One region of the Lactobacillus xylocopicola genome, then DNA from elsewhere that is predicted to be linked to it. Evidence: riboswitches for the same ligand, from Rfam matches in the RefSeq annotation. Region 1 holds a riboswitch; the other holds the start of a gene.
What was found. Region 1 has a riboswitch for thiamine pyrophosphate ahead of thiM (hydroxyethylthiazole kinase). Riboswitches for the same ligand answer to the same signal wherever they lie in the genome.
Positions count from the first base shown of each region.

Region 2: linked by a shared signal. The riboswitch ahead of R8389_RS02105 (ECF transporter S component) and the one ahead of thiM (hydroxyethylthiazole kinase) in region 1 are both predicted to bind thiamine pyrophosphate.

Region 1 is NZ_AP026803.1:1,523,275-1,528,758, forward strand. Features, by position in the region: gene R8389_RS07345 (beta-glucoside-specific PTS transporter subunit IIABC) at 1-1,281, shown strand, start outside; TPP riboswitch at 1,470-1,570, shown strand; gene thiM (hydroxyethylthiazole kinase) at 1,654-2,442, shown strand; gene thiD (bifunctional hydroxymethylpyrimidine kinase/phosphomethylpyrimidine kinase) at 2,454-3,257, shown strand; gene thiE (thiamine phosphate synthase) at 3,269-3,925, shown strand; gene gap (type I glyceraldehyde-3-phosphate dehydrogenase) at 4,014-5,030, opposite strand; gene R8389_RS07370 (LysR family transcriptional regulator) at 5,142-5,484, shown strand, end outside.
Region 2 is NZ_AP026803.1:396,532-402,015, reverse strand. Features, by position in the region: gene R8389_RS02120 (hypothetical protein) at 1-932, opposite strand, end outside; gene R8389_RS02115 (ATP-binding cassette domain-containing protein) at 937-1,548, opposite strand; gene R8389_RS02110 (hypothetical protein) at 1,545-2,675, opposite strand; gene R8389_RS02105 (ECF transporter S component) at 3,103-3,687, opposite strand; TPP riboswitch at 3,731-3,822, opposite strand; gene R8389_RS02100 (M42 family metallopeptidase) at 3,891-4,973, opposite strand; gene hpt (hypoxanthine phosphoribosyltransferase) at 5,163-5,484, shown strand, end outside.

The sequences.
Region 1 (5,484 bases):
GCCATTAACTTTTTTGGGATTCCAATTATTCCAACCACTTATACCAGTACGGTAATTCCCATCTTGTTGGTTGTTTTCTTACAAAAATATTTGGAACCACTATTTAACAAGCTTTGGCATGAATCGGTGCGCAATATTTTGACCCCACTCTGCGTATTAATGATTTTAGTGCCCTTGACTTTTATCGTGGTAGGACCGATTAGTACCACCATTAGTAATGCCCTAGCCAACCTGGTGCTCTTCTTATACAAGAATACCAGAATTATCTCCGGTTTCGTTTTAGGCGGTTTCTGGGAAGTCTTCGTGATTTTTGGGGTCCACTGGGCGTTTGTACCAGTCATGATGAACAATGTGACTAAATGGGGTTATGACCCGTTAGTACCAATTCTGTTACCTGCTGTTTTAGCCCAAGCTGGTGCTGCCTTCGCCGTCTTTTTAAAGACTAAAGATGAAAAAATGAAGGGTTTAGCAGGTTCAAATACCATTACCTCAATTTTCGGAATTACCGAACCAACTGTTTACGGCATCACTTTAAAAATGAAAAAGCCTTTCTACTGCGCAACGATTGCGGGCGGGATTGGCGGTGCGATTGTAGCCGCTTCTGGTGTTCATGCTAATGCAGTTAGTTTGGTCAGCATTTTAACGATTCCAACCTTTATTAGTAAAGGTTTTGGTATCTCTTTAATCGGTGACGTTGTAGCCTTTGTTTTGGCCACCATTTTCACTTTGCTATGGGGCGGCATTAACGATCAGCCTCAAACAGCAGCTGTTGCTGCCGCAGCACCACAAACAAAAACTAGTGGACAAGCAAAAGCAACGCTACAAACTAGAGCAGAAACTTTAGTAAGTCCCTTAACTGGCCAGGTTATTCCGTTAACAGATATTAAAGATGAAGTCTTTTCTTCTGGTGCGATGGGTAAGGGTGTTGCGATTGAACCTAGTGTAGGTGAAATTGTGGCACCAGCTGATGCCACAGTTCAAATGGTCTTTCCAACCGGCCATGCAATTGGCTTATTAACCGATAATGGTGCCGAACTTTTAATTCACATTGGCATGGATACCGTTCAAATGGATGGCAAAGGCTTCGAAACGCTGGTGAAGAAAGATGACCAGGTTAAGGCTGGCCAACCACTGGTTAAATTTAACATCAAAGAAATTAAAGCAGCTGGCTTAAAAACAACCACTCCAATTGTCGTCACTAATAGCAAAAATTATCATGAAGTTAACGTAATGGCTAAAAATGAAGTTAAGCAAAACGAGCTATTGTTAGATTTGGAATAAAGTTTTAGCCAGAAAGTACATTTTGATAAATGTGAACTGCAAAATTAGAACAACTTAATAAGTTTTAACTGAGGACTAACTCCTGCTGCACATCAGGAGTTAGTCCTTTTGTGATTGGCGGTAGCCTATGAAAAGCAGTAACCCAACCTAGTTGTTGCCAACCGCTTTCAAAGTCGTTATAATGAAAGTGTTAACACGAGGGGTGCCTTTTAGGCTGAGATGAAAGTTAAGTTCAGACCCTTTGAACCTGTAAGCTAATTCTTGCGTAGGAACGTGTCAAATACGATTATGCTTTGACACCAATGTGTCAAAGCTTTTTATTTGCTTGAAGCTAGGTTTGGGTACTTCTCTGCTTTTTCAAGGAGAAAAAATATGCAGATAGATATGCTTAATAAGGTACGCGGACAAAATCCCGTAGTTTTAAACGTGGCCAATTTCGTTACCGTTCAAGACGTCGCCAACGCCCTAAATGCAATTGGGGCATCCCCCATCATGAGTAAAGAAGTCGCTGAAGCCGAGGAAATGGTCAAGATGGCCGGTAGTGTGACCATCAACTTGGGTACACTAACTAAAGAACAGGTTATCCAAATGCGCACTATTGGGACCTTGGCCAACCAGTTCCACAAGCCCGTGGTGCTTGATCCCGTTGCTGTTGGTGCTGTTCACTACCGTTTAGAAACTGCCCTGGACCTACTAGCATCATTTCCCGTCAGCATTATTCGCGGCAATGCAGGCGAAATCGCTGCTCTTGGGGGCTTTGACTGGAGGGCCCACGGAATCGATGCAGGAACCGGTTCTGGCAACCTGGACCAAATTACTAAGCAAACGGCGACTAAGTTCCACTGTGTGGTCATTGCCAGTGGGGCCACTGATACAATCAGTGACGGTAAAACAGTTGCACACATCTATAATGGCACTTCGCTCTTTCAAGCTCATGTTGGTTCCGGGGATATGCTGTCCAGTATTGTCGCAGCCTTTGCGGCCGTCTGTGACGACCCCTATGCAGCAGCACAAGCGGCCACATTAATTTTTGCCGCTACCGGCGAAAAATTGGCCCTAGATCAACCAGCTCTGGGTCCTGGAACTTTTGGAAGTCATTTGATGGACTACCTAAATAAGCTTCAAACCACTGACTTTGACCAAATCGCACGTTTTGATTAAGGAGAATTATCATGAATGACCAAGTCAATTCGTTTCCCCAAGTGCTTACTATTGCTGGCACTGATTCCGGTGGCGGTGCCGGCATCATGGCAGATCTTAAAACCTTTCAGATGCAGCGGGTCTTTGGCACCGCAGTGGTCGTCGCTGTGACCGCTCAGAATACACTAGGCGTGCAGGACTCTTACTTAATGCCACTCGACATGGTGGATGAACAGTTTGCTGCTTTAGCCGCTGACTTTAAGATTCGCGCGTGCAAGACCGGCATGCTGGGCGATGCTAATCATGTCCACCAAGTTGCCCTCAACCTGCAAAAATATAATTTTGGACCCGTGACCGTTGACCCAGTGATGGTAGCCAAGGGCGGCGCGCCATTATTGGAACCAGCTGCAGTAGCCACGGTCAAGGAAGAACTGCTACCGCTGGCCAACCTAGTGACACCTAATCTACCCGAAGCAGAGGTTCTAACGGGACTTAGAGCCGAAAGTGAGGCCCAGTATCCTGATCTAGCCCACAGCCTGCAAGAACTGGGCGCCCAAAACGTCTTAATTAAAGGTGGTCACGCTAGTCATAACACTGTTCGGGATTATGCCCTGCTTAGCAATGGCTCAAGCTTTTGGGTCAGCAGTCCGCGCAAGCAAACAGAACGCACACATGGGACCGGTGATACCCTAGCAGCGGCAATTACTGCTCAGCTAGCTCTGGGTCACAATCTACAAGATGCAATCGAAAGCGCCAAGAAATACGTCAGCCGGACAATTGAGCAAACTATCCAGGTTGGACACGGGCATGGACCACTCAACCACTGGGCCAAGTAAAAGGGGAAACTATGCAAAAATTCAATTCCCAGTTGTTACGCGCTTACTTTATTTGTGGATCTCAAGATGTCCCTGCCGGCAAAACACTACCAGGACTAGTTGAAGAAGCCTTAAAAGCTGGTATTACCGCCTACCAATTTCGTGACAAGGGGCCGAGATCAACCTTGGCGGCCGCAGCACGTCTACCGCTAGCTCGCCAATTACATGGGCTCTGCCAGCAATATCACGTGCCTTTCTTTGTTGATGATGACGTAGACTTGGCCCAAGCAATTGGTGCCGAAGGTATCCACGTGGGACAAAGCGATGAGGCCATCAAGCAGGTTGTCGCAGCAGTTCACGAGCAAATGATGGTCGGTTATTCTTGTTCAACCCTGGCTGAAATCATTCAAGGCGACCACATAGGTGGCATCGATTATTACGGTAGTGGGCCGATTTTCGCCACCCAATCTAAAGACGACGCCGATCCCGAAATCGGCCTTAGTGGCCTGACCCAGTTAGTGGAACAAACGAACCGGCCGATTGTTGCCATTGGCGGTATCACCGTAGAGAGCCTGCCAGCCATTGCGCAAACCGGCGCAGCCGGTGCCTCAGTCATTTCGATGATTGCCAGTAGCACCAACATCAAGCAGACAGTGCAGGCCATGCTCGCTGCTCCGTGGAATAACTAATTCCGTTTAAGTCCTTAAATACACTTACACCAAAAACCCAGCTTCAAGTTGAAAGCTGGGTTCTTTTGGACTCGTTTGCTTAGTCTTTTTATAAACAAGCCAATTTGGTTAAAGTTCGAATCATTTGTGCCACAAAGCCTGATTCATTATCATACCAGGCATAAGCCTTAACAACCTGACTGCCCGCAGGACCATTGGCAATCTGGGTAATTGTGGGGTCAAAAATTGAGCCAAATTCTGTACCAATAATATCCGACGAAACAATTTCATCATCATTATAACCAAAGGATACGTTATCAATGGTGTGTTTTTTTATGCTGTCATTAAAGCTATTTACCGTCACAGGCTGCTGCAAAACGACTACTAATTCTGTTAATGAACCAGTAATTACTGGGAGCCGCTGAGCAATTCCCGTCAGCTTACCTTGCAATTCAGGAATTACTAATCCAATAGCCTTAGCTGCACCAGTTGAATGCGGAATAATATTCTGTGCAGCAGCGCGGGCATTACGCATGTTGTCATTACGATCTGGACTATCTTGTAACATTTGCGATGTCGTATAAGCATGGAAAGTCGTCATTGTTCCCGTATGGATACCAAACTCATCGTTCATTGCCTTAGCAAGAGGAGCCAGACAATTGGTCGTACATGATCCTGCTGAAACAATCTGGTCATCGGCAGCCAGGATGTCATCATTGACATTATAGACAATCGTCTTAATATTTCCGGCTGGAGCAGAAATGAGGACTTTTTTTACACCAGCTTTCAAATGCGCTTGCGCCCGTTCCTTAGAGGTATAGAAACCAGTACATTCTAACACTACTTCTACTCCATCATTTTGAACCCAGGGAATATTCTGTGCATCTGCCTCCGCATAAACGGGAATTTTTTTGCCATCAATTACAATACCATCTTTAGTCGCTTCAACATCGTGATCAAACTTGCCATGTGCGGTATCATATTTTAACAAATGCGCAAGCATTGCTGGTGAAGTTAAATCATTGATGGCAACAAGTTCAAGATCATCATTACCCACTTCATACATGCGCCGTAAAGCTAAACGACCAATCCGACCAAAACCATTAATTCCTATTTTCTTTGTCATCATTATTTTTCTCCTTTAATATTTATTGATAGGCCAAGTATATGACCTCCAAGCTGTTGTGCATAATTCAAAATCATGATTGTGTTATCATCTTTAAAGATAGGAGAAAAAATGAATTTTAACGACCTTAGTATTTATCAAACCATTTATGAAACACAGTCGCTAAACAAGGCTGCAAAAGAACTAGGTTACTCCCAATCCAACCTTACTGCACGTTTGCAGGCTTTGGAAAAGGAATTAAATGCTCCACTCTTTATTAGATCCAATTCGGGTATTCGTCCAACTACAAATGGGGAGCAAGTTTATAAATTTACTGTATCTGCCCTGCACAATCTCGACGCACTCAAGGACAAACTAGCTGACCGCCAGCCTCAAATGCTTTCTTCAGAACTCCTCTTTGACTACCTACTCAATCAGAAAGATATCTTTCTACTTGAACATTATGATGTAACCA
Region 2 (5,484 bases), 510 kb from region 1:
TATCGTACTATTGAAGTTTGTAAATGGCCCACCTCTTTTGACGCCGATTGCAAAATCAGGGGTAAAATGGCGCCACCCAAAAGTAGAACTAGCGCTAAGAAGAGGCAGCTTAGCTGGTTACGGGTAACTTGCGCCAAAAATAGAATTAAGAACACGATGAAAATTCCTACCAAAGCAGTTAAACTTAATGTCTGCGCCAGCCAATGAGATAACGGTAAATACTGGGCTTGCGGCTTAGGTAGCATAACACCAGATATAGGATAAGCAAGTGAACCAGGACCAAAAAGTAGACTACTAACGCCAAAAATAAGCAATCGAACTACTAAAGTTAAACCACTGGCTACTAAAAGACCCAGAATCAGGTCCAGAGCCAAAATGTTTTTCCTAGGCAGTATGTTATCACGATTTAACTGGTCAACGTACTTGGCTGCAAATAAATTACTCAAAACAAAACAAAGCATTACAGTAATCAAAGCAGGTAAATAGCCTTCCAGCAACTTGAATAGAAATAAAAACCCACGCTTAGGCCTTTGCTCGTCTTCTTCAGGTACGTTTGCCCGCAAAAGAGCTTGCAAACGGTTGTTTTTTTGTAAAGTAGCTTGCCTATACTTTTCTCTGCCAATTTTTATCCGTGCCACTTGCTCCCTATTCCGCTTAATCATCATTCGGTAGACCAGCTGCCAGTTTCTTTGGTTCAAAGCTGTTAAGATAGCACGATCTTTTTTAACTTGCTTGTTATCTCCGGACAGTTTGGGCTGAACCTGTTTCTTACGATCTAGTTCCCGAGTTACTTCTGTTCTAATCGAAGATTGGTCGCCGCTAACAGCATTATAAGTCAAAACAAGTCCGGCACCTAACAGCACCACGCTCAGAATAAGCCAAGTCAAGCTACTCTTAATAACCTTCTTAAACTGCAACTTGAAATAGGCCATAATCTTACCCCCGAATCAACTGACGATGGTCCAAGGTCACCGTTTCATCGACAATATTCTCCACTTCGTCTTGGTAGTGTGAAGCCATAATAATTAACTTCTTTTGATAAGCCCAGGCTGACAACTCTTGATATAGTACTTGCCGGCTATCTGCATCCAACCCATTGTTGATTTCATCCATCAACAAGTACTTAGCATCGCTTACCCTATAAAGAGCAACCAAAAGCTTCTGCTTCATCCCTAGTGAATACTTCCTGATAGGAGTTTTAATGTAGCTACCCATCTCCCAGCGCTCAATTGCCGAATTCAAATCTTGTTCTGATTGCCATTCACTTTTAACAAATTTCAAGTAATCGAGTCCTGAGAGGTTCTTGTCAAACCAGTCAGACGTTTCCAAATAAAAAACTTGCTGCTTAACCTGAGCAAACTTTTGACCATCAAACAAAACTCGACCAGAGTTGGGGGCAATTAAGTTAACCATCGTTCGCAAGACACTAGTTTTGCCAGTGCCGTTGAGGGCATGTAACAGATAGATTGACCCCTCCTGAAAAGAAAAATTGGCATCTTTAAGAATTGGTTCGCGCAGCGTCAGATTTAAATCTTTTATTTCAATCATTTTATTTTCCTCCCTGCTTGAATTCTCTTAGCAAGCAGCTGGTTTAAAAATAACAGTACCGCTGTTCCTATTATTAAAACAATTAGCCCATTGCTAAAGTTGACTTGCGGATAAGTAACAAGTTGACTTTCGTCTGTGAACACGTAGGCATTACTGATACCAAACATGCCGTCTACTGGCTGTAAGGCAAAGAAGTAGCTCATGGGTAAAAATTGCGCAAGATTACGGACAGCAACCACATATTGGGGTAGTACCATGCCACCACCCAGTAAAAGTACAGCAGCAAATAAAGCCAGCAGGCGATTTTTAAGCAGCTGTACGATAAGTAGGACAGCCCCAGTAATAAAGGCAAAACTCAAGAACGCTATGCCTAAAATCGGCAAAAAGAGCTGATACATCGGCGTAAAAGTATATTCCTTAGCGCCTGGATTCATCCCCGTAATCGGATAATTCAAGTTGCCAGTTCCAAAAAAGATACTGGGAAGAAGAAAAACCAATAAAAAGATCAAGAGAAAATAAGCAAAAGTAATCATCAATCCTGTAGTAAATTCAGTAAAGACAAGTTGCTTTTGGGGTAATAAATTACCCAATCTCATTCGTTCATAATAACCAGCTGAATATAGCTTAGTTAAAATAAAAATCGCCGCCAAAATAGTAAGCGGTGGCAAAACTTCTTGCATCATAAAAAGGACAAAGAAGCCACCCTGAATGGGGAAATGTTCATTTTCCATGGCCAAATGTTGCTTAGCTAGAAGCTGCAATTGACATAAATCTCTCTTTAACAAAGCTAGTGAATAATCACTACCATTATTGCGCTTGGCGTCATTTAGCCAAAATTTTTCTTGCTTAATCAAGATCGCATAGGCGCGCTGCCAGTCCTTGGTCTCAAGTGCCTTAATCAGCGTCTGGTTTTCCCTAGCTAAAGTCTGATTTTCTTTAAGATCTTTGTGAAGCTGTTGCTTATTTTTCTTTTCAACTTTGCCCTTTTTTAGTTCTTTTTGATAATACTTGATGTTGCCCTTTTGGGTAGCCAAGTTATTCCGGGCTGTAACAAGTTCATGACTATCTGACTTATTAAGATGATAATTTTGTTTCCAAAAATAGAAGCAGCTCAATAGAATGGCCAATAGGCTAAGTCAAGTGAATTTGCTTTTGAGCGTCCGTTTAAACTGCAATTTGAAATACGACATCTGGGCCACATCCTTATTAGATTAGCAAAGAGCTGCTAGATGATTTTAAATCTAACAGCTCCTATTGATTTAAATACTAAAATCAACCTATACCGACCCTAACCTAATTTTTAAACAAATAACAGATAAGCGCTTTCGTGTTATGGATTTATATTACATAATTTAATCATCTTTGTCAATTAAAAATTTAATTTTATCATATTAAAATATTTTATTTTTCATATTTAAATCTTCGCTTCACTAGATACTTGATCCAGCAAAAATTTTAATTAATTTCAGTTCACAAATCAAAAGTCTGCTAAATCAAGGTTTTAACCTTGATTTAGCAGACTTTTTGTCTAAACTATTATTTTTATCCTAACACTTATTCATTAGCAATTTTGGTCTTCAGCGCCTGGTCAAACAAGTTAGTAATTAACTTGACCAAGATCCCGTCAAACACAATGGCAGAAATCATGGTTGCGACAAACATCGCCACTTGTAACTGAAGACTAAATTTACTCCAACCGTATAAAAAATACGTCGGAATGAAAGTTCCAAGTCCAGCAAAGAAGGCACCGGTTAAGACACTCGGCCACGAAAATTGCTGGTAGCGACTTTTTTTAGGGAAAAAGCCGATTTCATTACTAGCTCCTTGGATCAGGCCTTGTAAAACCGTAATCGCACCCCACTGGCCGCCAATCGCCATCTCGACAATTGCTGCTAGCGCTTCACCAACCATTCCTGAACCAGGGGTCGGCACAAAATACATCGCTAAAGGTCCAGCCAATAGCCAAAGACCGGTAAAGATCGCATCGGTTACCGGAGCAAAACCGGTTGGCAAAAGAGCCAGCTTGATCAAGTTGAAGGCCCAGTTGAAGCCATAAGTGTAGATTACGCCCATAATTATGCCGATTAATGCAATCAGAATAACCGCTTTAACATTCCATTTTGATGATCTGGTAAACATAAAAAATACTCCTAACTTTGTTAATTCATTAGGAGTACGCATTTATCTATCATAAACACTTCCCTTACGCAGGTATTGTCCTGTTCAGGTTCAGAGGGTATTTCTCAGCTAATTGTCGCACCCCTAGTGACTTTTATTATTTTACTTAGTATATCACACATACCAGACAAGGTGACTGCCTAAATTGGCAAGTTAGCCGCTATTTATAATTCAGTAAAACTGGCCAACTTTTCCGCAGTTAAATCGCGAATAAGTGCAACCGCCAGCTCAACGGCAGCCCTGAAGTCCTGGTAGGCACTAAAACAATATGGTGAATGTTCATAGCGAACGGGAATCCCAATCACAATGGTCGGCGCACCGTTTTCATAGTAGATAGCTGCTCCGTCTTGTCCACCCCCAGTACGAACTGAACGCGTATACGGGATGTGATTTTGATCGGCCAAGTCGCAGGCATACTGTTGGAATTTTGGATTCGGTAAAAAGGAGGTATCCATATCCCGAAGCATGGGGCCCCGCTTTAAGCCAGTTTGTGACAACCATTCAGGAGTAAAGGTATCATCTGCTGGACATGATTCCAGCACAATGGCGAGGTCCGGCTTAACCGCCCTAGCGGTGACATACGCTCCGCGTAAGCCAACTTCTTCTTGGCTGGAAAGAGCACCAACCAGGTTAAAGTTAGTTTCTTCACCTTTTAGCTGATCAAGAATTGCAACCATGGCAGCTGCTCCAAAGCGGTCGTCAAAGTCCTTACCAAAGAATAAACCCGACTTTTCATTATATTCGCACTCGACATCAACAAAGATCGGACAACCTGTATCAATCTGGTAGTCGTTAATAGTTTCCGCCCGCGAACTTGACCCAACGTCAATCGACATGTCTGCAACATCAGGCACATTATTGCGCTCCGCTTCAGTCATAAAGTGAGGTGGCTTGGTAGCAACAACGCCCGGTATGTAGTCACCGTGGCGGTTTCTAACTTTGACCCGCAAGGCTGGAATATTGTACTTAACCCAGCCGCCCAGCGGAACAAACTTGATCATCCCATTGGGCCTGACCGCCTGCGTGATGAAGCCGACGGCATCAGAGTGCGCATCAAGCTGAATAAGCGGGCGCCCCGCCTGATTCTCCTTCTTGGCAGCATACACGTTGAGCATCCCATCGACCTTGACATCAGCGCTATCCTTGACGCTTTCACTAAATAACTTAACAAATTCTTCCTCAAAACCTGAAGTTGCATTAGCATTTGAAAAAGCCTTGAGCATCTTGATTTCTTGTTCTTTTTCCATTTTATTTACCTCGTGAATAATTACTTATTCCTCCATTGTAGCAAAAAACTACCGCAGCTGGACGAACAAAACTAGTCTCTAGCACAGTTACCCCCAGCAAAATCTCTCAAACAAGCTACCTTTTCCGCCAAAAGATGCTATAATCGACTCTATTGAGAAATTCTGATGATTAAAGTGAAGGGTAGATAAATGCCGAAGAACGACAATATTAATAACATTATTGATCATAAATTGTTTACCGAAGATGACATCCATGCAATGTGTGTCAAGTTGGGCAGGCAACTAACCACTGATTATGCCGGAAAGAAGCCGCTAGTTGTCGGTGCGCTTAAGGGGGCAATTTTCTTTTTAACCGACCTGGTACGTGAAATGGATGTTAAAGAAGAAATCGATTTTCTTGATGTTTCCAGTTACGGTGACTCATTAGAATCAACCGGGAAAGTTAAACTGATCTCCGATTTGGTGACTGATGTCCAGGGACGTGATGTGCTGATTGTCGAAGATATTGTTG